Regions from separate parts of the Massilia sp. IC2-476 genome, predicted to be linked through region 2. Evidence: predicted binding sites of a transcription regulator. Region 2 holds the regulator's gene; the other holds the start of a gene.

Region 1 (14,400 bases), on a different contig from region 2:
GCGCTGGCCGCTGCAGGTGCTGCCGGGGCTGCTGCCACCGGGCCGTTCGCTGCCGGCGCTGCATGGCCGCCCACCAGGCCGCCCGAGACCGGGACCGCGTTCAGGGCGCCGGTGCGGGTGGTCGACTTCTCCATGTGCGTCGCAGCGATGGTGCGCAGGTAGTAGGTGGTCTTCAGGCCGCGCAGCCATGCCAGTTTATACGTCTCGTCCAGCTTCTTGCCCGAGGCGCCGGCCATGTAGATGTTCAGCGACTGGGCCTGGTCGATCCACTTCTGGCGGCGCGAGGCGGCTTCCACCAGCCACTTCGGCTCGACTTCGAACGCGGTGGCGTAGATGTCGCGCAGGTCTTGCGGCACGCGGTCGATCTTGCTCAGCGAACCGTCGAAGTACTTCAGGTCGGCGATCATGACTTCGTCCCACAGGTCGCGTGCCTTCAGGTCGCGCACCAGGTACGAGTTGATCTCGGTGAATTCGCCCGACAGGTTCGACTTCACGTACAGGTTCTGGAAGGTCGGCTCGATGCAGGCCGATACGCCAATGATGTTCGAGATGGTCGCGGTCGGGGCGATCGCCACGCAGTTCGAGTTACGCATGCCGAACTGCTTGATGCGCTCGCGCACCACACTCCAGTCCATCGATTCGCTGGTGTCCTGCTCCAGGTAGCCGCCGCGTTCTTCGGCCAGCAGCTTGATCGAGTCCTGCGGCAGGATGCCGCGGTCCCACAGTGAGCCGGTGTACGACTCGTAGCGACCGCGTTCTTCGGCCAGCTCGGTCGAGGCCAGGTAGGCGTAGTAGCAGACGGCTTCCATCGACTTGTCGGCGAATTCGACCGCTTTGTCTGAGGCGAAGGGCACGCGCATCATGTGCAGGCAGTCCTGGTGACCCATGATGCCCATGCCGACCGGGCGGTGGCGCATGTTCGAGTTGCGCGCCTTGTCCACGGCGTAGTAGTTGATGTCGATGACGTTGTCCAGCATGCGCATCGCGGTGCGGATGGTCTTCTGCAGCTTGGCGTGATCCAGGCCCTCGCCTTTCATGTGCTGCGGCAGGTTCACTGAGCCCAGGTTGCAGACCGCGATCTCGTCGGCGCTGGTGTTCAGGGTGATCTCGGTGCACAGGTTCGACGAGTGCACGACGCCGATGTGCTGCTGCGGCGAGCGGATGTTGCACGGATCCTTGAAGGTGATCCACGGGTGGCCGGTCTCGAACAGCATCGACAGCATCTTGCGCCACAGGTCGAGCGCTTCGACCTTCTTGTACACGGTCATTTCACCGCGTGCGGCCTTGGCTTCGTAGGCGACATACGCTTCTTCAAAGGCCTTGCCGACCTTGTCGTGCAGGTCCGGGGTCTCGCTCGGCGAGAACAGGCTCCAGTGGCCCTTCTCCATCACGCGCTTCATGAACAGGTCCGGAATCCAGTTCGCGGTGTTCATGTCGTGGGTGCGGCGGCGGTCGTCGCCGGTGTTCTTGCGCAGGTCGAGGAATTCCTCGATGTCCATGTGCCAGGTTTCCAGGTAGGCGCAGACTGCGCCCTTGCGCTTGCCGCCCTGGTTCACCGCCACGGCGGTGTCGTTCACCACTTTCAGGAACGGGACCACGCCCTGCGACTTGCCGTTGGTGCCCTTGATGCGCGAACCGAGCGCGCGCACCGGGGTCCAGTCGTTGCCCAGGCCGCCGGCGAACTTCGACAGCAGCGCGTTTTCCTTGATGGCGTCGTAGATGCCTTCCAGGTCGTCGCCGACGGTGGTCAGGTAGCACGAGGACAGCTGCGAGCGGCGGGTGCCCGAGTTGAACAGGGTCGGGGTCGAGCTCATGAAGTCGAACGACGACAGGAGGTTGTAGAACTCGATGGCGCGCGCTTCGCGGTCGTCTTCACGCAGGGCCAGGCCCATCGCGACGCGCATGTAGAAGGCCTGCGGCATCTCGATGCGGGTTTCGCGCACGTGCAGGAAGTAGCGGTCGTACAGGGTCTGCAGGCCGATGTAGCCGAACTGCAGGTCGCGGTCGGCGACCAGGGCCTTGGCCAGGCGCTCGAGGTCATACTTGCCCAGTTCTTCGTCCAGCAGCTCGTTCTCGATGCCCTTGGCGATGTATTTCGGGAAGTAGGTGATGTACTCCGCGGCGGCGCCGGCCTGCGGCACTTCGTGGCCGAAGACTTCCTTGCGGATGGTGTGCAGCAGGATGCGCGCGGTGACCTGGCTGTAAGCCGGGTCGGTTTCCATCAGCGCGCGTGCAGCCAGGATGGCCGACTTGTGCAGTTCTTCGACCGGCACGCCGTCGTACAGGTTCTTCAGGGTCTCGGCGACGATGGCGTCGGCATCGACGTGCTTTTCCAGGCCCGAGCAGGCGGCGTTCACGAGGGCGTGGACGTCGTTGATGTCCAGCGGACGGCGCTCGCCGCCGTCGACCACATTGATCTGCGGTGCGGCCACGGCGGTGCCCCCCAGGGCTTCCTTGGCGGCCTTGCGCTCTTCCATGCGCTTGGCGCGGTACAGCACGTATTCGCGCGCGACGTCATGCTCGCCCGAGCGCATCAGCGACAGTTCGACCTGGTCCTGCACGTCTTCGATGTGGAAGGTGCCGCCGTTCGGCTGGCGGCGCACCAGCGCGGCCACCACGTTGTTGGTCAGCTGTTCCACCAGCTCGCGGATGCGGGCCGATGCCGCGCCCTGGCCGCCGGCGACGGCGAGGAAGGCCTTGGTCATCGCGACCGAGATCTTGTGCGGCTCGAACGCGACCACGGCGCCGTTGCGGCGGATGACGCGATAGTCACCGCGTGCGGCGATTTCCGCAGGGGTGGCCGTGGACGACGCACCGGTGGTGACGTGCGGATTGATCGAAATGTCTTGTGCTGTTTGCATTGGGCCTCCAGTGGGCAGCCGTACCTGCCGTCGTTGGTCTTGGCCGGCTTGTCAGGCCGACAAAATTTAAGCAAAGCGATACCCCGCCAGCTGGAGCACTTCACTGGCAACCAGTACGCAGGGTTCGAAAATCGCTGATGAATCAGGAGCTTGCGGAGCAAGCTTCAAGTCGAACTTAAATATAGTTGCCTTTCGTCTACTACCACTATATCTAGTGTTCGATCTTGATATGAGACTAATTGTAGTACCTGACCCAAGTCACGGCAAGTGAAGAACTTCGCAATTTTTTCTGTTTTTTTTGGTGCATGGGCTTGACAAGCAAGCGTGGCCGGAATGGCGGGGATTCTGACGTGAGCGAGTACTAACGTCGCGAAATCGTGCTGCATAAAGCGTAGTCAGGGCGAGGGGCGATGCATCATTCTTGTGCATTCTGCACTGGCGAAAAGACAACATGATGACATGTGCAACGCGCGTCAAGCGCTGTCGTCGGGCGCCACGATCTCCAGCTTCTGCATCTGGTAGCGCAGCTGGCGCACGCTGATGCCGAGCAGGCTGGCGGCCTGGGTGCGGTTGAACTGGGTTTGCTGCAGGGCGCGCTGGATGATGTCGCGCTCGACCTGGCTTAGGTACTCGGGCAGGTTGCCGGGCAGGCCGTTCGGTCCCAGCATGTCCTGGCCGGGCATGGCCGGCCCGGGTGGCGGGGCCGGGGTCGATAGCGGCAGCGGCTCCGGTTGCGGCTCCGGCGCGGCGGGTGCAGGCGCCGGCGCCGCGGCCATTGGTTCGCGCGCCGAGGCTTCACCCGGCCGCGCCGCCTTCAGCGACAGGTCGCCGACTTCGATCACGCCGTCGTCGGCAAAGGCCAGCGCCCGCTCCAGCACATTCTCCAGTTCGCGGATATTCCCCGGGAAGGAATACGCGCGCAGCGCGTCCAGCACGCCCGGTCCCAGCGAGGCCTGGCCCGGTCCGGCCAGGCGCGCCAGGATCGCATCCACCAGCGGCGCCAGGTCGTCGATGCGCTCGCGCAGCGGCGGCAGCGACAGTTCGATCACGTTCAGGCGGTAGAACAGGTCTTGCCGGAACCGGCCCTGCTCGACGCAGCGCGCCAGGTCCTGGTGGGTGGCGCTGATGATGCGCACGTCCACCGGTTCTTCATTGGCGTCGCCAATCTTGCGCACGCGCCGCTCCTGGATCGCGCGCAGCAGCTTGACCTGCATCGGCAGCGGTAGGTCGGCCACTTCGTCCAGCATCAGGGTGCCGCCATTGGCGGCCTGGAAGAAGCCGTCGCGCTCCTCGGAGGCGCCGGTAAAGGCGCCCTTGCGGTAGCCGAAGAATTCCGCTTCCATCAGCGTCTCGGGGATGGCGCCGCAGTTCACCGCAACGAAAGGCTTGCCGGCGCGCGAACTCTGGGCGTGGATTTCGCGCGCGGCCAGTTCCTTGCCGCTGCCCGATTCGCCGGTAATCGAGATCGGCGCGTTGGATCGCGCCAGCCGGCCGATCTGGGCGCGCAGCGCCTCCATCGCGGCCGACCTGCCGATCATGCGCGAGCTAGATGCCGCCCCGTCCACCGGCGCCGCCGGCGCATCGAGGAGCTTGAGGGCCGAGCGCACCATCACGCGCAGGGCGTCGAGCGCCACCGGCTTGGAGATGTAGTCAAACGCGCCAGCCTTGAGCGCCACCACCGCGTTCTCGGCGCTGCCGTAGGCGGTGATGACCGCGATCGGGGTGCCCTTGCCGGAGGCGCTCACTTCGCGCACCAGCTCCAGCCCGAGGCCGTCGGGCAGGCGCATGTCGGTCAGGATCAGGGCGTAGTCGTGCTCCTCGACCAGTGCGCGCGCCTGGCGCAGCGTGGCGGCGCTGTCGACGTCCAGCCCCATCTTGAGCAGGGTGATCTCCAGCAGTTCGCGCAGGTCGGCTTCGTCGTCGACCACGAGGATGCGGGGTGCGGTCATGGTGTTCTCTATTTATATAGTGGCGCGCTAGGCCGGCTGCGAAAAGCTGATCACGAAGCGTCCGCTCGCGCGGCGCGGTCCGCTACCCGCCGCATCGAAGCGGTATTCATAGTCCAGCTTCGCGTCATTGTTCAGGCACAGCTCGCGCGCCAGGTACAGGCCCAGGCCCGTGCCCTTGCTCGAGGTCGTGTAAAAGGGCTCGAACAGGTGGGCGCGCACTTCCGGCGTGATGCCCGGGCCGTCGTCCTGAACATGCAGCTCGATGCGGCCGGCGGCGTCGCGCGCCGGGAAGATGCGGATGCTGCCCGGCTTTTTGCTGGCATAGCGCACCGCGTTACCCAGCAGGTTGAGCAGCACTTCGTGCAGGTGCAGCGGGTCGAAGCGCACCGCGCTCGGCCCGGCGTCGCCCAGATGGACTATATCATCGCTCAGGCCATGGGTTTCGCAGAATTCGGCTTTCAGCTCGGTAAGAAAATCGGCCAGCTGCAGCGGCTCGCTGTTCGGCTGCACCTTGCGCGACAGCTGCAGGATGTCCTCGACCATGCGGTTAACGCGCGCCACGTTGTCGCCCACGATCTTCAGCAGGCGCACTTCGGCCGGGCCGTGCAGGTCTTCGGCCAGCAGCGCGGTGGCGTGGCCGATCGCCGACAGCGGGTTGCGCACCTCGTGCGCGATGCTGGCGGTGAGGCGCCCCATCGAGGCCAGCTTGAGTTGCTGCGCCTGGTTCTCGATGGCGCTGACATCCTGCATGAACACCACGCTGCGGCCGAGCTCTCTGCCTGCCGTGTCGACCCGCGCGAAGCGCAGCTTCAGGTGGACTGGCTGGTCGCGCCGGCCACGCAGGGGACCGGCGTCTTCCTGGTAGGGCTTGACGGTGACGAAGGCCGCGCCTTCGATCGGGGCGCGCAGCCAGGCGCCGAACGCCTGGGCCATCGGCTCCAGTCCCGGCGCCTCGTCCAGCCGGAAGCCGGCCGCCTCCCCTTCCAGTCCCAGCATGCGCCGGGCCGCCGGGTTGCCGGTAAACACCGCGCTGTCGTCGCCGGCCACCAGGATGCCGTCGCCGACGTCGGCGATGACGATGCCGTTGATCGCCTGCTGGATGCGCAGGTCGGCGCCGCGCTGGGCGGCCAGTTCTTCCTGCTTGATCAGGCGCGCCGCCAGGCGGTTCACCAGCAGCGCGCCGGCGAAGAAGGCGGCGCCGTACAGGCCGGCCTGCATCAGGGGCGGCTGCCGGTCCTGCATGAAAACCTGCCAGATGGACTCCAGCAGCAGGAACATCGTCGCGACCGCGCTCGAAAACAGCGCCAGCGTCAGCGGCGCCAGGATGGCGGCGCCGGCGAGCGGGAACAGGTACAGGATCGCCAGGCCGCTGCGCATGCCGCCGGTTTCCAGGTAGAGCAGCGAGATCACCACCAGGTCGACCGCGATCTGGCAACCCAGCTGCAGCGCGAAGCGGCGCCGCCCCCAGGTAGCGAAGGCGCCGAACACCAGCGCCGCCGCCAGGTAGAACAGGCAGATGCGGGTGTTGACGGCATCCAGGCGCAGGCCGTCGCCGGTGACGCTCAGGCCCAGGTAGAGCAGCAGTACCAGCGCGATGACGATGCGGGTGATGGTAAAGGTCTGGAGCGAGCGCCACAGGGTCGTGCGCGCTTCGCGGGACAGCACCGCTGGGGACGACATCGGCCGGCTTACTGCGGCGGCAGGCGCACGTGGCCCGGCGAGCAGTAGTCGTGGCCGTCGGCCTGCACCGCTTCCGACGCGGGGAAGTGGATGCCGCAGTGGGCGCACTGGGTCATGCTTTCGATTTGCGCAGCGGGCTTGTGTGCGCGCGGCTCGTCATCCAGGGGCGGCTGCTGGCGCGCCGCCAGGCCCTTGAGCTTGGCACGGATGGCCAGCACGACCAGGCCGACCAGCAGGATCCAGAACAGGACGCGGCTCATGCGACGCCCCTGTGCAGGACGACTTCGAGCACGAAGCGGCTGCCGACGTAGGCCAGCGCCAGGGTGGCGAAGCCCGCCAGCGTGAAGCGCAGGGCGGTCTTGCCGCGCCAGCCTTGCCAGCGGCGGCCAGCCAGCAGCGCCGCGAACAGCAGCCAGGACAGCAGCGCGAACACGCTCTTGTGGTCGAAGCGCAGGGCGCGGCCGAACAGCTGCTCGGAAAAGACTACGCCCGACAGCACTGTAAGGCTGAGCAGGATGAAGCCGATCCAGATCACGCGGAACAGCAGCTTTTCCATGGTGAGCAGCGCCGGCAGCTGGTCCAGCGCGCTGCCCAGCCAGCCGCCGCCGGCGGTGCGCGTGTGCAGGCGCGCCTCCTGCAGGGCCATCAGCACGGCGTGGAAGGCGGCGATGGTGAGGGTGCTGTAGGCCAGCACGGCAACCAGCACGTGCCAGCCAAAGGCGGGCGTCTGGCCGTTCAGGGCCAGCAGGCTGCCCGGGAAGATCACCGGCAGCAGCGCGGCCACGCAAGCAAAGGGCATCACCAGGCGGCGCATGCCGTCCAGGGCGAAGTTGCGGTTTTCCAGCCAGTAGGCGGCCACCGAGACCCACAGCGCGCTGGAGAGCATGATGGCGAAGCCGACCCGCAGCCGGCCGGGCGCGACCACGTCGAGCGCGAGCGCAGCGCCATGCACCGCCCAGGCCACGGCGGTGACGCCTGAGATGACAGCGCCCCGGCGCGACGGCAGCAGGGCGCACACCGCGTACAGCAGGGCCGCGGCGAGGAAGAGGGAGTTCTGCATAATAAGAGTCTACACCATCGACCAGTGGTGGTGGATAGCCCCTCTTTCGCTGCCGGAGCTTGCTGGGGTGGCTGATCACGCTAAATTGGATTCCGGCCTTCGCCGGAATGACGGTTTCACGTTTAGCGGTACAAAAGTTGTCATCGTTAACGTATGCACGTCGTTCCGGCGAAGGCCGGAACCTAATTTTCGTAGGTCAGCCACCACAGCATCAATCCACCGCCGCCATCCGCATCTCCTCCGTATGATGCCGCTGCTGCTCCTCCATCACCATTACCCCCAGCTCGCGCTTGAGCGCATTGAACTCGCTGGAGGCCGGGTCGCGCATGCGCGGCAGGTCGACCAGCAGGTCGCGCTTGACCGTGCCCGGGCGGTAGGTCATCACCACGATGCGGTCGGCCAGGTAGATGGCTTCTTCAATGCTGTGGGTGACGAACAGGATGGTCTTGTTCAGGCCCGACCAGATGCGCAGCAGCTCTTCCTGCAGGTTGCGGCGGGTGAGCGCGTCGAGGGCGCCGAAGGGTTCGTCCATCAGCATGATGGGCGAATCCAGCGCCAGCACGCGCGCGATCGCCACCCGCTGGCGCATGCCGCCCGACAGGTCCTTGGGAAAGCGCTGGCGGAAGTCCGACAGCGACAGCATCGCCAGCAGCTCGCCCACCCGGTCGCGGATCGCCGCCTTGCCGACACCCTTGATGTGCAGGCCGAAGGCGATGTTGTCCTCCACCGTCATCCAGGGAAACAGCGCATATTCCTGGAACACCATGCCGCGGTCCGGCCCCGGCGCCTTGACGGGCCTGGCGTCGACCGTGATCGTCCCGCTGCTCGGTAGCGAAAAGCCCGCCACCGCGTTGAGCAGGGTCGACTTGCCGCAGCCCGAAGGCCCGAGCAGGCAGGTGAACTGGCCGTGCGGGATCTCCAGGTGGATGTCCTGCAGCGCGGTGACGGTGCGCCCGCCCGTCTCGAAGATCTTGTTGACGCCCGCGATGCGGATGTGGGGCGCCAGGTTGGAGGTCGGTGCATTCATGTCAGTGCTCCAGGCCGCGGTGCCAGCGCAGCAGGTGATTGTTCAGGCGGTTCATGGCGACGTCGATCAGGAGGCCGAGCATGCCGATGGTGATCATCCCGGCGATGATCTTGTCGGACCAGAAGTACTCGCGCGCTTCCAGGATGCGGAAACCCAGTCCGTTGTTCACGGCGATCATCTCGGAGACGATCACCACGATGAAGGCGGTGCCGATCCCGATCCGCACGCCCGACAGGATGTAGGGCACGGCGGCCGGCAGGATCACGCGCAGGAACATGGTGACCCCGCCCGCTCCCAGGTTGCGCGCCGCGCGCAGGTAGATGCCGTCCACGTGGCGCACCCCGGCGATGGTGTTCATCAGGACCGGGAAGAACGCACCCAGCGCGATCAGGAACACGGCCGGCGGGTTGCCGAGCCCGAACCACAGGATGGCCAGCGGGATGTAGGCGATCGGAGGGATCGGACGCAGGATCTGCACCAGGGGGTTTATCCACGCGTACACGATGCGGCTTGCTCCCATCGCCAGTCCCAGCGGCAGCGCCAGCCCGGCGCCGATGGCGAAGCCCACCACCACCCGCACCATGCTGGTCCAGATGTCCACCGGCAGCTCGCCCGACAGCGCCCACGCCAGCCAGCCACCCTCCGTGTAGGCATCGAACGGCACCAGCGGCAGCAGGTAGGCCACCCACTTGCGCCATACGTCCAGCGGCGCCGGCAGCACCTGCGGGTTGACCCAGCCGTTCATGGCCACCCACTGCCACAGGGCGATGGCCAGCACCGGCACCACGGCGCCGGTCGCGACTTCTTTCCAGCGCTCGCGCGCGAATGTGCGTCTGTCTTTCATGATCGTCACTTCAGGTCCAGGCTTTTCCTGGCCGCCGCCAGGAGGTCGGTGCGCACCCAGTCCTGCGCCAGCGGCGGCCTGGCCATGCGCCCTACCCCGGTGCGGGCCATGATGTCGGTGGTGACCTGGATGTGCTCCGGCGTGATGTCGAACGAGTACGGCGAATTGCGGATCGCATCCTGGAAGTCGTCGCTCGAGATCTGGTTCTTGAAGATCGTCTCGCGTACGTACTTTTCGGCCGCGGCCGGGCTGTCGATGAAGGTCTTGGTGGCCTCTACAAAACAACGCATGAATTTTTCCGCCACCGGGCGGCGCTCGCGGTAGAACTTCTCGGTCATCACCAGGGTGCGCACCGGTTCGCCGATCGGGGTGTCATACGGCTTCAGCACCTCCACGCCGAAGCCCTTGTTGATGGCCTGGGAAGACTGGGGCTCGGACTGCATCATGGCGTCGATCTGCTTGCCGAGCAGGGCCTGGTTCAGGTCCGGGTAGCCCAGGTAGACCAGCTGCACATCCTTGCCGGGCGCCGCATCGGCCTTGAGGCCGTGCTTGGCCAGCTGCGCCATCAAGAGCACTTCCTGGATCGCGCCGCGCGTCACGCCCACCTTCCTGCCCTTGAGCTGGGCCACGCTGCGGATCTGCAGTTCGGGCCGCGCCACCAGGCGCGCGCCGCCGCGTGCGAAACCGGCTACCACCACGATCGGGGCGCCGCCGGCGCGGCCCGAGATCGCTGCCTCCGAGGCGGTGGCGCCGACGTCCAGTTCGCCGGCGATGATCGCCTGCATCACGTCCAGTCCCTTGGCGAAGACCTTTTCCTCGACCCGGATGCCGCATTTGGGCGCGATCTCCTTGATGTACGATACCGCCCCGAAGTGTGCGAGCTTGAGGTTCCCGAGCCGAACCACCTCCTGGGCCCCTGCTCCGCCCGCTGCCAGCAGGGCGGTGGCGGCGAGGATGCTGCCGAATAGTCTGATCATGCATGTTCTCCCATGGATTGCCACGCCAAAACAGACGCGGCTAGAAGAAGATGCTGACGGGAAATGGCCTGTTAGCACGTGAGATGTGTCAATTCCGGCAAGCTTTCCACATGATCGAACGCATCACAGCTGATGAAAAATTGCGCTATATCTCCGCCGCGGTCGAACTCGGCGGCCCGTGCAAGGTAAAATGGTGGTTTATCGAATGCGCCCGTATTCGAATGCCGTCGTATATATAGTCAGGTAGAACATGCTAGATAACCTTACCCAACGCCTAGCCAAGGTCGTCAAGACGATGCGCGGCGAGGCGCGCCTTACCGAGGCCAACACCGCCGAGATGCTGCGCGAAGTGCGCATGGCCCTGCTGGAAGCCGACGTGGCGCTGCCGGCGGTGCGCGAGTTCATCGCGAAAGTCAAAGAAAAAGCACTGGGCGAAGAAGTCATCGGCTCGCTCAGCCCCGGCCAGGCCCTGGTCGGCGTGGTGCAGCGCGAGCTGGCCGCCCTGATGGGCGCCGACCTCGGTCCGGAAGCCACCCAGCTGTCGTTTGCCCAGCAGCCGCCGGCGATCATCCTGATGGCGGGCCTGCAGGGTGTCGGTAAAACGACCACCACCGGCAAGCTGGCCAAGTACCTGAAAGAGCAGAAGAAAAAGAAGGTCCTGACGGTTTCCGCCGACGTCTACCGCCCGGCCGCGATCGCGCAGCTGGAGTCCGTCACCAAGCAGGTCGGCGCCGACTTCTTCCCTTCCACCGCCAGCGACAAGCCGGTCGATATCGCGCGTAACGCGCTCGATTGGGCGAAGAAGCACTATCACGACGTCCTGATCATCGACACCGCCGGCCGTCTCGGCATCGACGAAGCGATGATGCAGGAGATCGCCGCGGTGCACGCCGCCGTCAATCCGGTCGAGACCCTGTTCGTGGTCGACGCCATGCTGGGCCAGGACGCGATCAACACCGCCAAGGCCTTCAATGACGCCCTGCCCCTGACTGGCGTGGTGCTGACCAAGCTCGATGGCGACTCGCGCGGCGGCGCCGCACTCTCCGTGCGCCACGTGACCGGCAAGCCGATCAAGTTCGCCGGCGTGTCCGAAAAACTGGACGGCCTGGAAGCCTTCGACCCAAGCCGCATGGCCAACCGCGTGCTGGGCATGGGCGACATCCTGGCGCTGGTCGAAGAAGCGCGCAAGGGCGTCGACGCCCAGGCCGCGACCGAGCTGGCCAACAAGATCAAGGGCGGCGGCAAGTTCGACATGAACGACTTCAAGGCGCAGCTGACCCAGATGAAGAAAATGGGCGGCATGTCCGGCCTCCTCGATAAACTGCCGGCGCAGTTCCAGCAGGCCGCAGCCGGCGCCAACATGGACCAGGCCGAGAAACAGGTGCGCCGCATGGTCGGCATCATCGACTCGATGACCCCGGGCGAACGTGCCAAGCCGGAGCTGATCAAGGCCAATCGCAAGCGCCGCATCGCGGCCGGCGCGGGCGTGCAGGTCCAGGAAGTGAACCGCATGCTGAACCAGTACGATCAGATGCAGACCATGATGAAGAAGCTCAAAGGCGGCGGCCTGATGAAGATGATGCGCGGGATGAAGGGCATGATGCCCGGCCTGCGCTGACCCATTCGGCGCTTCCCTGAAAACCGCGCGGGCGCAGGCCTTACGCGGTTTTTTCACATTCGGGCGGCCGGTTTTTTCATTCAAGGCGCCTCAAGTGTGCGATAGCTCGCATTTTGGGGCTTATCAGAGTGAAAAAATTTCGAAAAAGACTTGCACGAACAGTAAAAGGCCACCAATATAAGCCCGTGCGTCAATAACGCAAATTCCCTGTGTTCGTTTTAGGAGGCTCGAAGATGGCAACAGCCAAAAAATCCACCGCAGCGCCAGCCAAGAAAGCCGCTGCCAAGCCGGCTGCAGCGGCCAAGCCTGCAGCAAAGAAGGCAGCTCCAGCAAAAGCAGCAGCGAAACCAGCAGCGAAGCCGGCCGCAGCACGCAAGCCGAACGCCGCGTTCATGAAAGAGATGACGCCGTCGGGCGAACTGGCCGCAGTCGTGGGCAACAAGCCGCTGCCACGCACCGAAGTCACCAAGAAGGTCTGGGACTACATCAAGAAAGAAAACCTGCAGGACGCATCGAACCGCCGCATGATCAACGCCGACGACAAGCTGAAAGCTGTCTTCGGTGGCAAGGCACAAGTGTCGATGTTCGAAATGACCAAGCTCATTTCGGACCACCTGAAGTAAGCACTGGCCGGCTGTCCAGTAGCCTTGCAAATGAAAAGCCCCGTCGGATGACGGGGCTTTTTGTTTTTGTAGGGTGGGCGGCTTGTGAATCGTGCCACTGGCACGATTCACCCCACGCGGCGATAGTTTGAATATGAATAGCCGCACAGGCGACATCAGCGTGATTTGAACGCGTGGGCGGGAGACCCGCCCACCCTACAGTTCACAGCCCCGCCGCCGCCTTCATCAGGTGGAAAACCTGCGTATTCTCCATCGTCCCCTTGAACGGCGCCGACCCGGCCCCGGTCGCATACAGCTTCACGTCCCCGCCTCCGTGCGACTCGTACACCGTGCGCACGCCGGCCTCCTGCTGGTAGTCGTCGCGCTGCGCGGTGGCGCTGTCGACGTCGGCGCGCAGGTCCGGGCGCACCTTGCCGTTGCCGAAGACGAGGGCGGTGAAGGTCTTGCCGTCGGCGTCCTTCTTCGGTTCTCCGCTCGCGTAGTCGTGCACGATATCGAGCACCTTGCTGCCGCGCTTCGGGTAGCCGTTCAGGACCATCGTGTGATCATGGTCGGCCGTCACCACGATCAGGGTGTTTTCCAGGCCCGGATCCAGTTGGCGCATGCGGTCGATGGCTGCCTGGATGGCTTCGTCGAAGGCCACCGTGTCGGCCAGCGCATTCTTCGCGTTGTTGTCATGCAGGGCGTGGTCGATCTTGCCGCCTTCGACCATCAGGAAGAAGCCGTCCGGATCTTTCGACAGCAGCTCGATCGCCTTCAGCGCCATCTCGCTCAGGGTCGGCTGCTCCGGGCGGCGCGCCAGCGCGTAGTCGAGATGGTCGTCGGCGCTGTAGATGCCGACGAACTTGCGGCCCGGACGCGCCGACATCATGCCCGCGCGCGTGCCGGCCACGTAATAGCCCTGGGCCGCGAACTCCGCCATCAGGTCGCGCCCGTCCGCACGGCCCTTCGGATTGGTGGCTTTATCAAAAGGCGTGAAGTGATGGCGCCCGCCGCCCATCAGGACGTCGACGCCGTCGCCCAGCGCCGCGTTGTAGCCGGCGCCGCCCGGCACGATCTGGCGCGCGATGCTGTAGGCCGCGTCGCGGTGGCACACGTGCGAGAAGGTCGATGCCGGGGTGGCGTGGGTCAGCTCGGTGGTGGTCACCGCGCCCACCGCTTTGCCGCGCGCTTTCGCCAGTTCCAGGATGGTCGGCACCACCTGGCCGTCGACGCACTTGTCGACTGTGCGGTTGCCGTTGGCGTCCCTGTCCGGATCGATGGCGCGCGCATCCTTGATGGAGATGCCGTCCTGGTTGATCTTCACGCCGGTCATGTAGGCGCCCATCGAAGGCGCGCTGTCGGTGGTCTGGAAGTCGTTCGAATAAGTCTTCAGGCGCGCGGTGCGCTCCAGCCTTTCGAAGTTCAGGAGGCCGTCCTCGCCGTGCTTGAAGATGCGCGCGGCCGTGATGGTGGTGGGCCCCATGCCGTCGCCGAGGAAGAAGATGATGTTCTTGGCCTGCGGCGCTGCCATCGCGGCGCTACTGAAGAAGGTGGCGGCCGCTAGGCAGGAAAGTCGTTTATTCATCATGGTCTCCTTACAGGCCGGCTGCAGTCTTGATCAGGCTGAAGACGCGGGTGTTGTCGATGGTCCCGCGGAACAGTTCCGCGCCGGCGCCGGCGGCGCCCAGGTAGACGTCGGTCCCGCCATGGGTCTCGGCCCCAGTGCGGGTGCGCACCACCGCTTCCTGGTGGTAGTCATCGCGCGTCACGATCTCGTCG
Region 2 (14,400 bases):
CTATTCATCGCTCGGCTACCTGTCGCGCTTCCCGCTCGACAAGCTCAAGATCGACCAGACCTTTGTTCGCAACATCACCACCGAGCAGCGCAGCGCGGCAATCGCCCAGGCCACCATCGCGCTGGCCCAGGGCCTGTCGCTGTCGGTGGTGGCCGAAGGGGTGGAGACGATCGGCCAGCGCGACTTCCTGGGCCTGATCGGCTGCGACGTGATGCAGGGCTACCTGTACAGCCGCCCGGTGCCGTCGCACGAGATGGCCCAGCTGCTGGCCAAGGGCCGCGTTGCCGTGTGACACATACATACGTAATACCACAACATTTTCGACGGGCATGCGCGGTAGAATGCGTGCTCATCCCCTGATTGGATCTTCGATGAGCAAGAATTCCCTGCGCGGCCTCTGCCTGGCCGCGCTGCTGTGTGTGCAGCCGCTGGCCGCCGTTGCCGCCCCTGCCGCAAGGAGCGCCGCCAAGCCTGTCGCCGCGCCTGCGCACAACGCGCCCCTGCGCCTGGACGCCGCGATTCCCGTCGGCCCACAGGTCAAGGTGGGCAAGCTGGCCAATGGCCTGACCTATTACATTCAGCGCAATGCGCGCCCGGAACGCAAGCTCGAGCTGCGCCTGGTGGTCAAGGCCGGTTCCATCCTCGAGGACGAGGACCAGCGCGGCCTGGCCCACTTCGTCGAGCACATGGCCTTCAACGGCTCGACCAACTTCCGCAAGCACGAGCTGGTGTCCTATTTGCAGACCATCGGCGTCGGCTTCGGCGCCGACCTGAACGCCTATACCTCGTTCGACGAGACCGTCTACATCCTGCCGATCCCGACCGACAAGCCGGAGCACGTGACGAAGGCCTTCCAGGTGCTGGAAGACTGGGCCCATGGCGTCAGCTTCAACCCGGAAGACATTGACAAGGAACGCGGCATCATCCTGGAAGAACTGCGCCTCGGTAAAGGCGCCTCGGACCGCATGAGCAAGCAGATCATGCCGGCCATCTTCAACGGTTCGAAATACGCGGAGCGCCTGCCGATCGGCACCGAGGACGTCCTGCGCAACTTCCAGCCCGAAGCCCTGACCCGCTTCTACCGCGACTGGTACCGTCCCGACCTGATGGCGGTGGTGGTGGTCGGCGACATCGACCCGCAACACGCCGAAAAGCTGGTCAAGGCCCATTTCGCCCACCTCAAGAACCCGCAACCGGCGCGTCCGCGCCCCTATGCCGAGATCCCGGCGCGCCAGGCCACCGAGGCCCTGGTCGTCACCGACCAGGAAGCGACCGGCAACGCGGTGCTGATCCGCTATCCGGTGCAGCCGGTGGTCGAAGCGGGCACCATCCGCGCCTACCGCGACGACCTGGTGCAATCGCTGTTCGCCAGCATGCTCAACCAGCGCCTGCAGGAACTGTCGCAGCTGCCGGAACCGCCCTTCATGGGCGCCAGCAGCTCGCTCGGCAAGCTGACCCCGCGCTACCGCTCCTACAACGCCTCGGCCGCCATCGGCGCGCGCGGCGCCGAAGTGGCGCTCACCGCCCTGGTCGAGGAAAACGAGCGCGCGCGCCGCTTCGGCTTCAGCGCGGGCGAACTCGAGCGCGTCAAGAAAAACCTGATGCGCAACTACGAGCAGGCCTGGAACGAGCGCGCCAAGAGCGATTCGGGCACCTATGCGGCCGAGTACATCCGCAACTTCCTGCAGCAGGAAGCGATTCCCGGCATCGACACCGAATACCGCTACGTCAGGGAGCTGGTCCCTGGCATCACCCTGGACGAAGTCAACGCCTATGCGCGCCGCACGATTCCCGCGGATTCGGGCAAGCTGGTACTGTACACGGGCGTGACCCGTCCCGACACACCACAGGGCCAGCAGCTGCTCGCCGCGGTGGCCACGGCCCAGCGCGCCGAACTGCGTCCGCACGACGAAAAAGCGGTGGCGGCGCGCCTGATGGAGCACCCGCCCGCGCCTGGGCGCATCGTGGCCGAATCGCACGACAAGGCGCTCGGACTGACGCGTCTGGAACTGTCGAACGGCGTCAAGGTGATCCTCAAGGCGACCGATTTCCGCAACGACCAGGTCATGATGAGCGCGGCGCGCTTCGGCGGCCAGAGCCTGTTCGGCGACAAGGACGTGCTGAACGCGCGCTTCGCCAACGCGATCGTGGCCAGCATGGGCGTCAGGGACTTCACGCCGCTCGACATGCGCAAGATCCTGGCTGGCAAGGCGGCCCAGGTGAACGTCGGCCTGGCCAACTACACCGACGTGGTGGTGGGCGCATCCGGCGCGACCGACATCGAGACCATGCTGCAGCTGACCTGGCTGAAGTTCAACGGCGTGCGGCGCGACGAAGACCTGTTCAAGTCCTATGTCGGCAAGCAGGCCGAGCAGGCGCGCAACCAGACCACGCAGCCCGGCGCGCGCTTCGGCGATGCGGTCATGTCGGCCCTGTACAACAACCACCCGCGCGCACCGCGCACCCTGAAGGCGGAAGAGTACGAGCAGATCGACCTCGACCGCAGCATCGAGATCTTCCGCCAGCGCTTTTCCAGCGCGAAGGACCTGACCTTCATCCTGGTCGGCAGCTTTGATACGGCCACGATCAAGCCGCTGCTGGCGACCTACCTGGGCAGCCTGCCGACCCCGGACCTGACCGTGGCCTACCGCGACGTCGGCCTGCGTCCGGCCACGGGCGTGGTCAAGCGCGAGGTGCGCAGCGGTTCCGAGCCGAAGAGCACGGTCTCGCTGACCTTTACCGGCGTGGCCGAGTTCAGCGAAGCCGAGCAACTGCGCCTGTCGGCCCTGCTCGAGGTGGTCAACCTGCGCATCATCGACGTGCTTCGCGAAAAGATGGCCCTGATCTACGGCGGCGGCGCCTCGGGCGTGCTGAGCAAGATCCCCTACGGGAACTACTCGATCGGCGTCACCCTGCCGACCGGGCCGGAACACGTGGACAAGGTGATTGCCACGACCTTCGAGGAGATCAAGCGCCTGCAGAAGGAAGGACCGATTGCTGAAGACCTGGAAAAGGTCAAGAGCAACTGGATCCAGAACCACCGCCGCTCGCTGCGCGAGAACGGCTACTGGCTGGGGCACCTGCAGACGGCGTTGAGCGAAGGGACCGACCCGGGCGCGATCCTGCAGGTCGAGAAGCAGGTGCAGGCCTTGACGGCGGAAGACATCAAGGTCGCGGCACGGCGCTATTTCAACGAGATGAACTACGTGCAGGTGGTGCTCAATCCCGAGACGCAGGGGACGACGGCGGTAGCGGCGTCGAACGCCAAGGCCACCGCGCCGGGTGGTTGACCGTAGGGTGGGCGGCTCGTGCTCTGGTTCACCGGACCAGAGCACCCCACGCCGTTATAGCGGCAGCAAGATCACCTGGCGCGACACGAACCCGATAACAATCACCGCGTGGGCGGGAAACCCGCCCACCCTACTTCGCCGAGAGCATGCGCTCCACGTAACGCGCAATCAGGTCGATCTCCAGGTTCACCTGCGATCCCGCCTTCAGGTGCTTGAGGGTAGTGACCTCGATCGTGTGGGGAATCAGGTTGATCGAGAAGCGGCATACCTTGCCGCCTTCGGTCTGGATATCCTCGACGCGGTTCACCGTCAGCGACACGCCATTCACCACCACCGAGCCTTTATAGGCCAGGAACTTGGCCAGGTCTTGCGGCGCATCGATGATCAGTTCGCGCGATTCGCCCACCGGTTCGAAGCTGTGCACGGTGCCGAGGCCGTCGACGTGGCCGGACACCAGGTGGCCGCCCAGGCGCTCGGCCAGGGTCAGTGCCTTTTCCAGGTTGACTTCGCCGGGCGCTTCCAATCCGACGGTCTTGCTCAGGCTCTCGCGCGAGACGTCCACGGTGAAGCTGCTGTCGGTCTTGTCCACCACGGTCATGCAGGCGCCGTTGATCGCGATCGAGTCGCCCAGCGCCACGTCCGCCAGTCCCAGCGGGCCGGCATCGACTTGCAGGCGCACGCCGGCAAACGAGCCGCCTTCGAGCGGCTTGACCGATGTGATGTTGCCGACGGCGGCGACGATTCCAGTAAACATATTATTCCTCAGTGTTGATTGTCGATTGGGCGAACCTGGCCAGGATGCGGATGTCGTCGCCGACCCGCGCCAGGTCGTGGAAGCGCAGCTGGCGCTTGTCGGACAGGCGCGCCAGCGGCGGCAGCTCGAACATGCCCTGCCCCGGTCCGATCAGGCTGGGCGCCAGGTAGACCAGCAGCTCGTCGACGCAGCCTTCGCGCACCATCGAGGCATTCAGCTTGGAGCCGGCCTCGACGTGGACCTCGTTGATCTCGCGCCGGCCCAGTTCCTGCATCAGGGCCGGCAGATCGACCTTGCCGCGCGCATTCGGCAGCACAATGACTTCGTGGCCTGCCGCGCGCAGCGCCGCACTCTTCTCGGGCTGCTCGGCCGCGGTCACGATCCAGCACGGCGCGCCCTGCAGGATGCGGGCGTCCAGCGCGATCTCGAGCCGGCTGTCGACGATCACGCGGCGCGGCGGCAAGGGCGTCTCGATGCCGCGCACGGTCAGCTGCGGATCGTCGGCCTTGATGGTGCCGATGCCGGTCACGATCGCCTGGGCGCGGGCGCGCCAGGCGTGGCCGTCGGCGCGTGCGTCCGGCCCCGTGATCCACTGGCTCTCGCCGCCGGCCAGCGCGGTGGCGCCGTCCAGGCTGGCGGCCACCTTCAGGCGCACCCAGGGAAGGCCGCGGCGCATGCGCGAAAAGAAGCCGATGTTGAGCTCGTAGGCCTGCTCGGCCAGCACGCCCGAGCTGACGGCGATGCCGGCCGCTTCGAGCTGGGCCAGGCCGCGTCCGGCCACCAGCGGGTTGGGATCGGTCATCGCCGCCACCACGCGCCCGATGCCGGCCTGCACCAGCGCATTCGAACACGGCGGCGTGCGGCCGTAGTGGCTGCAAGGTTCGAGCGTGACATAGGCCGTGGCGCCGCGCACATCGTTGCCGCGCGCCGCGGCATCGCGCATGGCCTGGATCTCGGCATGCGCCTGTCCGGCCGGCTGGGTGTGGCCGGCGCCGATGACGACGCCGTCGCGCACGATCACGCAGCCGATGCGCGGATTGGGCGCCGTGATGAACATGCCCTTTGCCGCCCAGGCGAGGGCCAGCGCCATGCCGTCGGTATCGTTGAGAATGCTTGCGCTGTCGTGTGCCACTCTGTTGTCCGCTGTTGGGTTCGCCCGGCCGCTAGGGCGGGGCTTCGGCCCCGTCACAGCCATCGTCGCGCGCGGGATTGCACAGCCGCGCACGCCCGAGCATGTTGATTTTAATACGCCGGATATGCCCGCCATGAAACAGCGACAGCGTACCGAGCCGGGAGGCGCCGCTGTTGCTGTCGCTGCAGCTGCGCCCGGCGCCATTGTAGGCGATGTACTGCGGCGGCGCAGGCTGGGTGAAGGAAAAGTCGATCTGCACGCCGCGTGGCAGCGGGCCGTGGACCGCGACCAGCTCGTCTGGCGGTCCCAATTCGCCGTCGCCGTCGCGGTCGACGAAGACGGTCCATCCTTGGGTCCAGTCGCTGCCCGCCGCGTCGCGCGGCGCCAGCTTGACCCGCTCGCCCCTGGCGATGGCCTGGGCGCGGGTGTGCAGGATGGCGTCCAGCAATTCGCTGGAGGCGGCCTTGATCTGCTGGTGCGTCACCAGGGCATGCAGGTCAGGCGCCGCCGCCGCGAAGGCCACGGCGGCGATCGCCAGCACCACCGCCAGCTCGGCCAGCGTGGCGCCGCGAGCGGAAGCGCCGCTCATGGCCAGCAGCGCGGCCCGGCGCCGCTCGCACCCTGCGCGCCGCTGCTGTCGAGGCTCAATACGCCGCAGTCCGGATCGCTGAAATCCGTGTCGACCCGGGCCGTCCCCGGCTGGGCCCGCAGTTCGATGCACTGGCGGATGTCCTGGCCTTCGCAGGCGCGCCCCTCGAGCTCGTAGGCGCTGTCCTCGGGACGCGTACCGAGCCACCAGCGGAACTGGCCGCTGTCGCCTTGTTCCGCTGATGACGAGAAGGCGACATAGGTGTGGTGCAGCGCGCGGTACTGTTCCTGGCGCTGCATGGCCTCGACCAGCGCCAGCTGGGCCTCGACGCGGCGGGTCCTGAGCACGTGCTGAGCGTAGCTGGGATAGGCGACCGCCGCCATGATGCCGACGATCGCCAGCACGATCATCAGCTCGACCAGCGTGAATCCGCGCGGCTTCATCGCCCCTCCTGCCAGTTGCTGATTTCGCGCCAGCCCACGCGAACCCCGGGCCCGCCGGGCGTGCCGGGGGCGCCAGGCTCCGCGACCGCTTGTGCAGGCTCGGCCGGCGGACCGGCGGGGAGCAGCTTGCGGTAATAGGCCTGCACCGCCACCTGGGTCGTGTCGACGCTGCCGAAGCCGAGCGCGGAAATCCGGTACAGCAGCACCTCTGGCGTGGAAGGCATGCGTTCGATGAGGTAGCGCGGCGCCTGCACCGCCAGTGCGCCTTCGCCAACGGGAATCTGCGCGCCCGTGAAGCTGCCGAGGGCGACGGAAGGCCCGGCGGCGTCGGCAAGCGCGGCGAAGATGTCGGCAGCGTCCGCCGCCTGTGCGCACAGGCCGTCGTAGGGAGCGCCGCCGCGGCAGCCCTCGCTGAACGCCGCGGCCGTGGCGTTAGCAAGCGCCGCGGCGCGCGCCGACGCGGGATCGGCGCCGCCTTCGATATCGTGCTCGGCGTCGACCAGCGCGGCCATGGCGCCGCTCAGCGCCAGCATGCGGTCGCGCTCGTGGCCGGCGGCGCGTGCGCCGTTGATCGCGGTGCGCGCGGCCGCAATGCTGGTCATCAGGATCGCCAGCATCAGCAACAGGGCCGTGAGCAGCGCCATGCCACGCTGCGCCCCGTTCGACTGAGGAGTAGCCATGCCGCCCTCACCTGGTGCGCGCCGGCAGCGCGACCGTGGTGCCGAACACCTTGCGGTAGCGCGCCGCGTGGCCGGCAGACAGCGCCGCCTCCATCAGGTGGGTGCCGGCATCCTCGCTGCCGGCCAGTTCGCCGTAGGCCTGGCCGAACAGGTCGTAGACGGCGTCGGACGCCGTCTCCAGCGGGCTGGCCGCTCCCTGCAGCAGCAGCGCCACGCGCACGCTCGCCACCTGCTTCCAGTGGGTGCGCCGGCGCCGTTCCACGTCGCGTTCGGCCTGGGTGTCGCCTGCCAGGGCCAGGCCGGCGTCGAGTTCCTCAAGCGCCGTGGCATTGACGTAGCGCTCGGGCGTGCCGTCGGCGTCGGTATCGAGTCCGTACAAGACCTGGAAGCTGTCGACCTTGCCCACCACTGCATCGGCCGACCAGGCGCTCGCGCCGCGGTACTTGCAGCGCAATTCCGCCTCGCCCTGCGCGTTGCGGGCGACGTAGAAGATGCTCCAGCCTTCCTGGTCGCGGTGCACGCTGAAACCGGCGCAGTCGAGCGTGGTGCCGTCGCCGTTCGGCGCGGCGCCCGTTCCCGGGAAGCGCACCGCCAGCACGTCGCTGCCATTGACCGCGTCCGGCAGCGCATTGTCGAGGGCGAATCCGGTCTTGCTCAGGCTGTGCGCGTCCAGGCCCGCCAGGTTGGCGGGCGCGCTCGGATCCGGCCCCGTGTTGTGGCCTTCCCAGTCGGCTGCGGCGGACTGCCGTATTGCGCGTGCGATTGCTTCCAGCGCGTAGCGGCCGGCGTCGTCCATGGCGGCCGTCTCCACCTGCGCGGCAAATGCGCGGTTGGCCCAGATGAACAGGCTGGCCGCCGCCAGCAGCACGCACAGGCCGATCGTCATGGCCACCAGCAGCTCGGCCAGCGACATGCCGCGCTGCCGCAGCGTACGCGGCTTCACTGCAGCACTCGCACGAAACCGGGCGCGTCCCCGGTGCCCTGCCAACCCAGTTTCACCACCGGCAGCGCGCCGGCAGTGCCGTCGCAGCTCCAGCGCCAGCGGCCGACCGCGCTGTCCCAGGGAGATGCATCGCGGCAGACTTCGATGCGCCCGCGTGGGAACTGCGCGTGCAGGGCCTGGCGGATTTCGTGCAGGTCGAACTCGGCCAGCTGGGCCGGGGTGCAACTGCTGGCGCCGAAACAGCTGGCGCCGGGCGCGGGCAGGCCATCCCCTGCATCATAGGCAAAGTCGAGATAGGGATTGGCGTCGTCCGGCAGGCCGGACATGGCGGGATTGAGCTGCATGCGCGCGGCCAGCGAGGCCGCCAGCTGGGCCGCATCGGACAGCAGCGCCGACTGCTGGCGCGTACGTTCCGCGGTCAGCTGGGTAGCGCCGGCGCCGACAATGCCGACCGCCAGCACGAACAAGGCGACCAGCACCTCGACCAGGGTAAAGCCAGGACTCTGCACCCGCACGACCAGCTCCCGTAAAAACGATGAGCTGCGAAGTTATCAGGCGTGCATGAGCCAGCCATGAGCTGGCGCAATCGAAAACAGCAACAGGTTCGTAATCGCGCTCGTGTGCGCGATTACTTGCGCGGCTGGCCGACTTCGGCGATCGCTTCCTGGAACTCGGCCAGGTCTTCGAAATTCTTGTAGACCGAGGCGAAGCGGATATAGGCGATCTTGTCGAGACGCTTGAGTTCCTGCATCACCAGCTCGCCCACGTAGCCGGTGTCCACCTCGCGGCGGCCGCTGGTCAGGAGCTTTTCTTCGATGGTGGCGACGGCGGTGTCGATCGCCTCGGCGGCGACGGGACGCTTGCGCAGGGCCAGCATCAAGCTGCCACGCAGCTTGTTGGACGAGAACTCGGTGCGGCTGCCGTTCTTCTTGACGATGATCGGCATCGACAGTTCGATGCGTTCGTAGGTGGTGAAGCGCTTGTCGCACTTCGCGCAGCGCCGGCGCCGGCGAATGGCATCCCCTTCCTCGGACACGCGGGTGTCGAGGACCTGGGTATCTTCATGCTGGCAGAAGGGACATTTCATGGCGCCGTGCTGAGAATGGGGCCGCTAGCCTGCGGCCCCGGGTTGCTTACTTCGCGTAGACCGGATACTTGTCGGTCAGCTTCTTGACTTCACCCTTCACGCGCTCGATGGTCGCGGCGTCGTGCGGGTTGTCCAGCACGTCGGCGATCAGGTGGCCGACCTTGACCGCGTCTTCTTCCTTGAAGCCGCGGGTGGTGAAGGCCGGGCTGCCGAGGCGGATGCCCGAGGTGACGAAAGGCTTCTGGGGGTCGTTCGGAATGCCGTTCTTGTTGCAGGTCATGTGGGCCTGGCCGAGGATCGCTTCCGCTTCCTTGCCGGTGAGGCCTTTCGAACGCAGGTCGACCAGCATCACGTGCGACTCGGTACGGCCCGACACGATGCGCAGGCCGCGCTCGGTCAGGGTGTTGGCCAGGGCGCTGGCGTTCTTGACCACCTGCTTCTGGTATTCCTTGAACTCCGGCGACAGCGCCTCCTTGAAGGCGACGGCCTTGCCCGCGATCACGTGCATCAGCGGACCACCCTGGATGCCCGGGAAAATCGCCGAATTGATCTGCTTTTCGTACTCGGCCTTCATCAGGATGATGCCGCCGCGCGGGCCGCGCAGCGACTTGTGGGTGGTCGAGGTGACGAAGTCGGCGTGCGGCACCGGGTTCGGATATTCGCCGGCGGCGATCAGGCCGGCGTAGTGGGCCATGTCGACCATGAAGTAGGCGCCGACTTCCTTGGCGATGCGGGCGAAACGCTCGAAGTCGATGCGCAGGGCAAAGGCGGAGGCGCCGGCGATGATCATCTTCGGCTTGTGCTCGCGGGCCAGAGCTTCCATGGCGTCGTAGTCGATGTCTTCCTGCTCGGTCAGGCCGTAGGAGACGACGTTGAACCACTTGCCCGACATGTTCAGGGCCATGCCATGGGTCAGGTGGCCGCCTTCGGCCAGCGACATGCCCATGATGGTGTCGCCCGGCTTCAGCATGGCGAAGAACACGCCCTGGTTGGCCTGCGAACCCGAGTTCGGCTGCACGTTGGCGGCTTCAGCGCCGAACAGTTGCTTCAGGCGGTCGATCGCCAGCTGCTCGGCGACGTCGACGTATTCGCAGCCGCCGTAGTAGCGCTTGCCCGGATAGCCTTCGGCATACTTGTTGGTCAGCTGCGAGCCCTGCGCTTCCATCACGGCCGGCGAGGTGTAGTTCTCCGAGGCGATCAGTTCGATGTGGTCTTGCTGGCGAACGTTTTCCTTCTGGATGGCATCCCACAGTTCCGGGTCGATATTGGCAAGCGTATGATCTTTGGCAAACATGTAAAACTCCAATCGAGAGAAATACCAGGCAACGGGCAGCGCGTCATGCGGCGGGACCGACAGGCGCACAGGCAGCCCGCAGTACGTCACGTACCAGTTGGTGGCTGCCCAGGCGAACGGCGAGTGGCATCTCACGTTCCCCGGTGGGTGTCCACCTTTTGCCGTGCGCATCGCAAACTCCAGGCGCACGGTGTTTCGCCAGTTACGTGAGACGTAAACTGAGAAGATTGTATGTGATCCAAGGCGCTTAGGGCAAGGAAACTGCTGTCTTCTTAACAAGCTTGCGGGTCCCAGCGGACTTGTGGCCATTTCGGCTACAATTTTCCATTCCTCCGCCCTTCGAGAGCAACCATGATCGTCTTCATTACCGGCGCGTCGGCCGGCTTCGGCGCCGCGATGGCGCGTGTCTTTGTCCGCAACGGCCACCGCGCTATCCTGGCGGCGCGCCGCACCGAGCGCATCGAAGAGCTGGCGCGCGAACTGGGCGATGCCGCCCTCCCCATCACGCTGGACGTCACCAGCCGCGCCTCCATCGAGGCCGCGCTCGCCGGGCTGCCGGAAGGCTGGCGCGACATCGACGTGCTCATCAACAATGCCGGCCTGGCCCTGAACACCAAACCGGCGCACGAAGTGCCGCTGGAAGACTGGGACACCATGATCGCCACCAACTGCCAGGGCCTGGTGACCATGACCCGCGCCGTGCTGCCCGCCATGGTGGCGCGCGCCAGCGGCCTGGTGATCAACCTCGGCTCGGTGGCTGGCCACTACCCCTACCCGGGCGGCAATGTGTACGGCGCGACCAAGGCCTTCGTGGAGCAGTTCACCCTCAACCTGCGCGCCGACCTGGTCGGCACCGGCGTGCGTGCTACCAACCTGGCGCCGGGCTTGTGCGGCGGCACCGAGTTCTCGAACGTGCGCTTCAAGGGCGACGACGCGGCCGCGGCCAAGGTCTACGAGGGCACCGTGCCCCTCACCGCGGAGGACATCGCGAACACCGCCTACTGGATCGCGACCCTGCCGCCGCACGTGAACGTCAACAGCATCGAGCTGATGCCGACCTGCCAGGGCTTCTCGCCGTTCACGATCAAGCGCAGCTGAAGCCACCCTCTATGCATATTGCAGGCATGTAACGAGCGCTCGGCAGTTGTGAGAAAGTGTTACAGTAATTGGTCTTTCGGCCATGTTTCACGTCTACTACTGCCGCACTGTAGCTGCCTTTACCGAGAGGCACGCCCGTCTTTTCCTCTCTCATATGTACGCAAGCGTACATAAGGAGGGGAAAAATCGCGTAAAATGTTTCCTATTTACACTTAATGGCAGGGGAAATGCCTTCAGCATTTGACTGGACAGTCAGGGTCTACTACGAAGATACCGACGCCGGTGGCATCGTGTTTTACGCTAACTACCTGAAGTTCTTCGAACGGGCGCGCACCGAATGGCTGCGCGCGGCCGGCGTCGGCCAGCAGGAATTGCTGGACACCGACCGTGCTGCCTTTGTCGTCAAGAGCGTTTCCCTGGACTACCACCAGCCTGCCCGCCTCGACGACGTGCTGACCATCCGCACCACGGTCGAGAAGCTGGGGCGCGCGTCGGTCCAGTTCGCCCAGGAAGCGTGGAAAGGCGAGCTGCTGCTGACCAGCGCCAGCGTCAAGGTCGGCTGCGTCGACCTTGCCACCATGCGTCCGCGTTCGCTGCCCGAGCATGCTGCTGATAAAATGCGCGCCGCATAAAGATAAACAGACAACAGAACCCAACCGATGACCGCGACCCAAGACCTTTCGTTTATTACGCTGATCGCCAACGCACACTTCCTGGTGCAGCTGATCATGGCCCTGTTGCTGATCCTGTCGGTCGTGAGCTGGACCTACATCTTCCGCAAGGTGTTCGCGCTGCGTTCCGCACGTAGCCAGACCGAACAGTTCGAACGCAGCTTCTGGGCCGGCGGCAACCTGCATACCCTGCACCAGAGCGCCAGCAGCCAGCGCGACCAGAGCGGTCCGCTGGCCCGCATTTTTGAGGCCGGCATGGGCGAATTCATCAAGGGCAAGCAGGCTGCGCGCGACGCCATGGACATGGGTCCGGTGCTCGACGGCGCCCGCCGCGCCATGCGCGCCGCCTTCCAGCGCGAACTCGACGCCCTCGACATCCACCTGAACTTCCTGGCTTCGGTCGGTTCGGTCTCCCCTTACATCGGCCTGCTCGGTACCGTGTGGGGCATCATGAACGCCTTCCGAGGCCTGGCCAACGTGCAGCAGGCCACCCTGGCCGTGGTCGCGCCCGGCATTGCCGAAGCCTTGATCGCCACCGCGATCGGCCTGTTCGCCGCGATCCCGGCCGTGGTGGCGTACAACCGCTTCACCCACGACATCGACCGCCTGGCCATCCGCTTCGAGAGCTTCGTCGAAGAGTTCTCGAACATCCTGCAGCGCCAGTCGCGCTAAGGAGAACCGGGATGGCCTTCAACAGCAGCCTGCGCAGCGGACGCAAACGGGCGTTCAAGTCCGAGATCAACGTCGTGCCCTATATCGACGTGATGCTGGTGCTGCTCATCATCTTCATGGCGGTGCCGGCCAACGAGGCGCCGAGCGTGGTCAACCTGCCGAGCGCCGAGAAATCGGCACTGCCGCCGGACACCTATATCCGCGTCTCCGTGCAGCCGGAAAACCGCCTGTCGATCGGCGTCGGCGGCAAGCAAAAGCTCGCCATGGAAGACGTGGCCGACCGCACCGCGCTGATGGCGCGCCTGCGCGCCCTGCACGAAGAGAACCCGGACTACCCGGTCTTGATAGAAGGCGACCGCGACAGCAAATACGAGGATGTGATCACCTTGATCTCGGACGCGAAGAAGATGGGTATCAACCGGGTGGGACTTGCCACCAAGTGATATGTCTGCAATGAAGCCAGCCATCGCCGGCGCACCCTACACCGTGCCGCCAGAACCGAGCCGCCTGCCCGCCTTCATGCTGGCAGTGGCCGTGCACGCCGTGCTGCTGGGCTTCCTCTGGTTCGGCATCAGCTGGCAGAACACCGAACCGGTCGCCGTCCAGGCCGAGGTCTGGGACATGTCGGTCCAGAGCGCCGCCGCCCCGGAACTGCCGCCCCCGCCGGCCCCGGAGCCCGAGCCGCAACCCGAACCCGTTCCGCCACCGCCGCGCCCGGCCGAACCGCCGCCGGTGGAGCGCCCTGCCCCGACCCCACCGGACATCAATCTGCAGCGCGAGAAAGAGCGCAAGGAACAGGCTAAACGCGACGAGGCCGAGAAGGAACGCGTACGCAAGGAAGAAGAGCGCAAGAAGGAGCTCGCCGAGAAGAAGAAGCAAGAAGAGGCTGAGAAGAAAGAGCTCGCGAAGAAGGAAGCCGACGAGAAGAAAAAGGCCGAGAAGCTCGCTGCCGACAAGGCTGCGAAGGACAAGGCCGCCAAGGAAAAGGCCGAAGCCGCCAAACTGGCCAAGCTGGCCCAGGACGAACTCAAGCGCATCTCGGGCGCCATGGGCACCACCGGCACTGCCGAAAAGTCGACTGGCCCGCGTTCCGACGGCGGTTACGTCGCCGCATTGACCGCCGCGATCAAGAGCGCCACCGCCTACGGCGGCAGCACCACGATGCCGGGCAACCCGAAGGCGGTGTTCCGCGTCGATCAGCTGCCGACCGGCGAAGTGATGTCGGTGCGCCTCGTGAAAAGCAGCGGTGTGCCTGAGTTTGACAGAGCAGTAGAGAATGGTATCAAAAAGGCATCCCCGCTCCCGAAGAAGAAGGACGGCACGGTGGAACGCACCATCGACGTCAACTTCTCGATGAAAGACTACGATTGACCCATTCGTTCAACGACAGACTATGAAAAAACTCCATTTCCTGCTGTTTAGCGCCACCCTGCTGATGGGGACGGCCACGCAAGCCCAGATCAAGGTCGAGATCGCCGGTGTCGGCAGCAACCAGATCCCGGTCGCGGTCGCCGCCTTTGCCGACGAATCGATCGCCCCGGCGCAGGTCTCGGCCATCATCCGCGCCGACCTCGAGCGCAGCGGCGTGTTCAAGGTGATCGACGCCGGCCAGGTGATCAGCGACAGCGCTAGCGTCGACCTGGCTGCGTTCAAGGCCAAGGGCGCCGACGCCCTGGTGGTCGGCAGCGTGACCAAGCAGCCCGACGGCCGCTTCGCGGTCCGCTACAAGCTGCACGACACCGTCAAG

What was found. The regulator NrdR, encoded in region 2, represses ribonucleotide reductase genes. The targets are predictions, from matches to a motif close to CACNANATNTNGTG.
Positions count from the first base shown of each region.
Region 1: a site for NrdR is predicted at 3,065-3,078, ahead of LK539_RS14530 (ribonucleoside-diphosphate reductase subunit alpha). Genes of this name have one in related genera too.

Region 1 is NZ_JAJFER010000005.1:66,888-81,287, forward strand. It holds gene LK539_RS14530 (ribonucleoside-diphosphate reductase subunit alpha) at 1-2,861, opposite strand, end outside; gene LK539_RS14535 (sigma-54 dependent transcriptional regulator) at 3,335-4,810, opposite strand; gene LK539_RS14540 (PAS domain-containing sensor histidine kinase) at 4,838-6,490, opposite strand; gene LK539_RS14545 (PP0621 family protein) at 6,499-6,750, opposite strand; gene LK539_RS14550 (inner membrane protein YpjD) at 6,747-7,550, opposite strand; gene LK539_RS14555 (ABC transporter ATP-binding protein) at 7,762-8,577, opposite strand; gene LK539_RS14560 (ABC transporter permease) at 8,579-9,421, opposite strand; gene LK539_RS14565 (ABC transporter substrate-binding protein) at 9,427-10,398, opposite strand; gene ffh (signal recognition particle protein) at 10,649-12,016, shown strand; gene LK539_RS14575 (SWIB/MDM2 domain-containing protein) at 12,250-12,639, shown strand; gene LK539_RS14580 (alkaline phosphatase) at 12,842-14,209, opposite strand; gene LK539_RS14585 (alkaline phosphatase) at 14,217-14,400, opposite strand, start outside.
Region 2 is NZ_JAJFER010000003.1:120,524-134,923, reverse strand. It holds gene LK539_RS09565 (EAL domain-containing protein) at 1-292, shown strand, start outside; gene LK539_RS09560 (pitrilysin family protein) at 372-3,290, shown strand; gene LK539_RS09555 (riboflavin synthase) at 3,421-4,044, opposite strand; gene ribD (bifunctional diaminohydroxyphosphoribosylaminopyrimidine deaminase/5-amino-6-(5-phosphoribosylamino)uracil reductase RibD) at 4,046-5,134, opposite strand; gene LK539_RS09545 (GspH/FimT family protein) at 5,208-5,765, opposite strand; gene LK539_RS09540 (type IV pilin protein) at 5,762-6,208, opposite strand; gene LK539_RS09530 (pilus assembly protein) at 6,205-6,888, opposite strand; gene LK539_RS09525 (PilW family protein) at 6,896-7,831, opposite strand; gene pilV (type IV pilus modification protein PilV) at 7,828-8,346, opposite strand; gene nrdR (transcriptional regulator NrdR) at 8,460-8,918, opposite strand; gene glyA (serine hydroxymethyltransferase) at 8,965-10,212, opposite strand; ZMP/ZTP riboswitch at 10,312-10,428, opposite strand; gene LK539_RS09505 (SDR family oxidoreductase) at 10,564-11,310, shown strand; gene ybgC (tol-pal system-associated acyl-CoA thioesterase) at 11,538-11,942, shown strand; gene tolQ (protein TolQ) at 11,970-12,653, shown strand; gene LK539_RS09490 (biopolymer transporter ExbD) at 12,665-13,096, shown strand; gene tolA (cell envelope integrity protein TolA) at 13,107-14,024, shown strand; gene tolB (Tol-Pal system beta propeller repeat protein TolB) at 14,047-14,400, shown strand, end outside.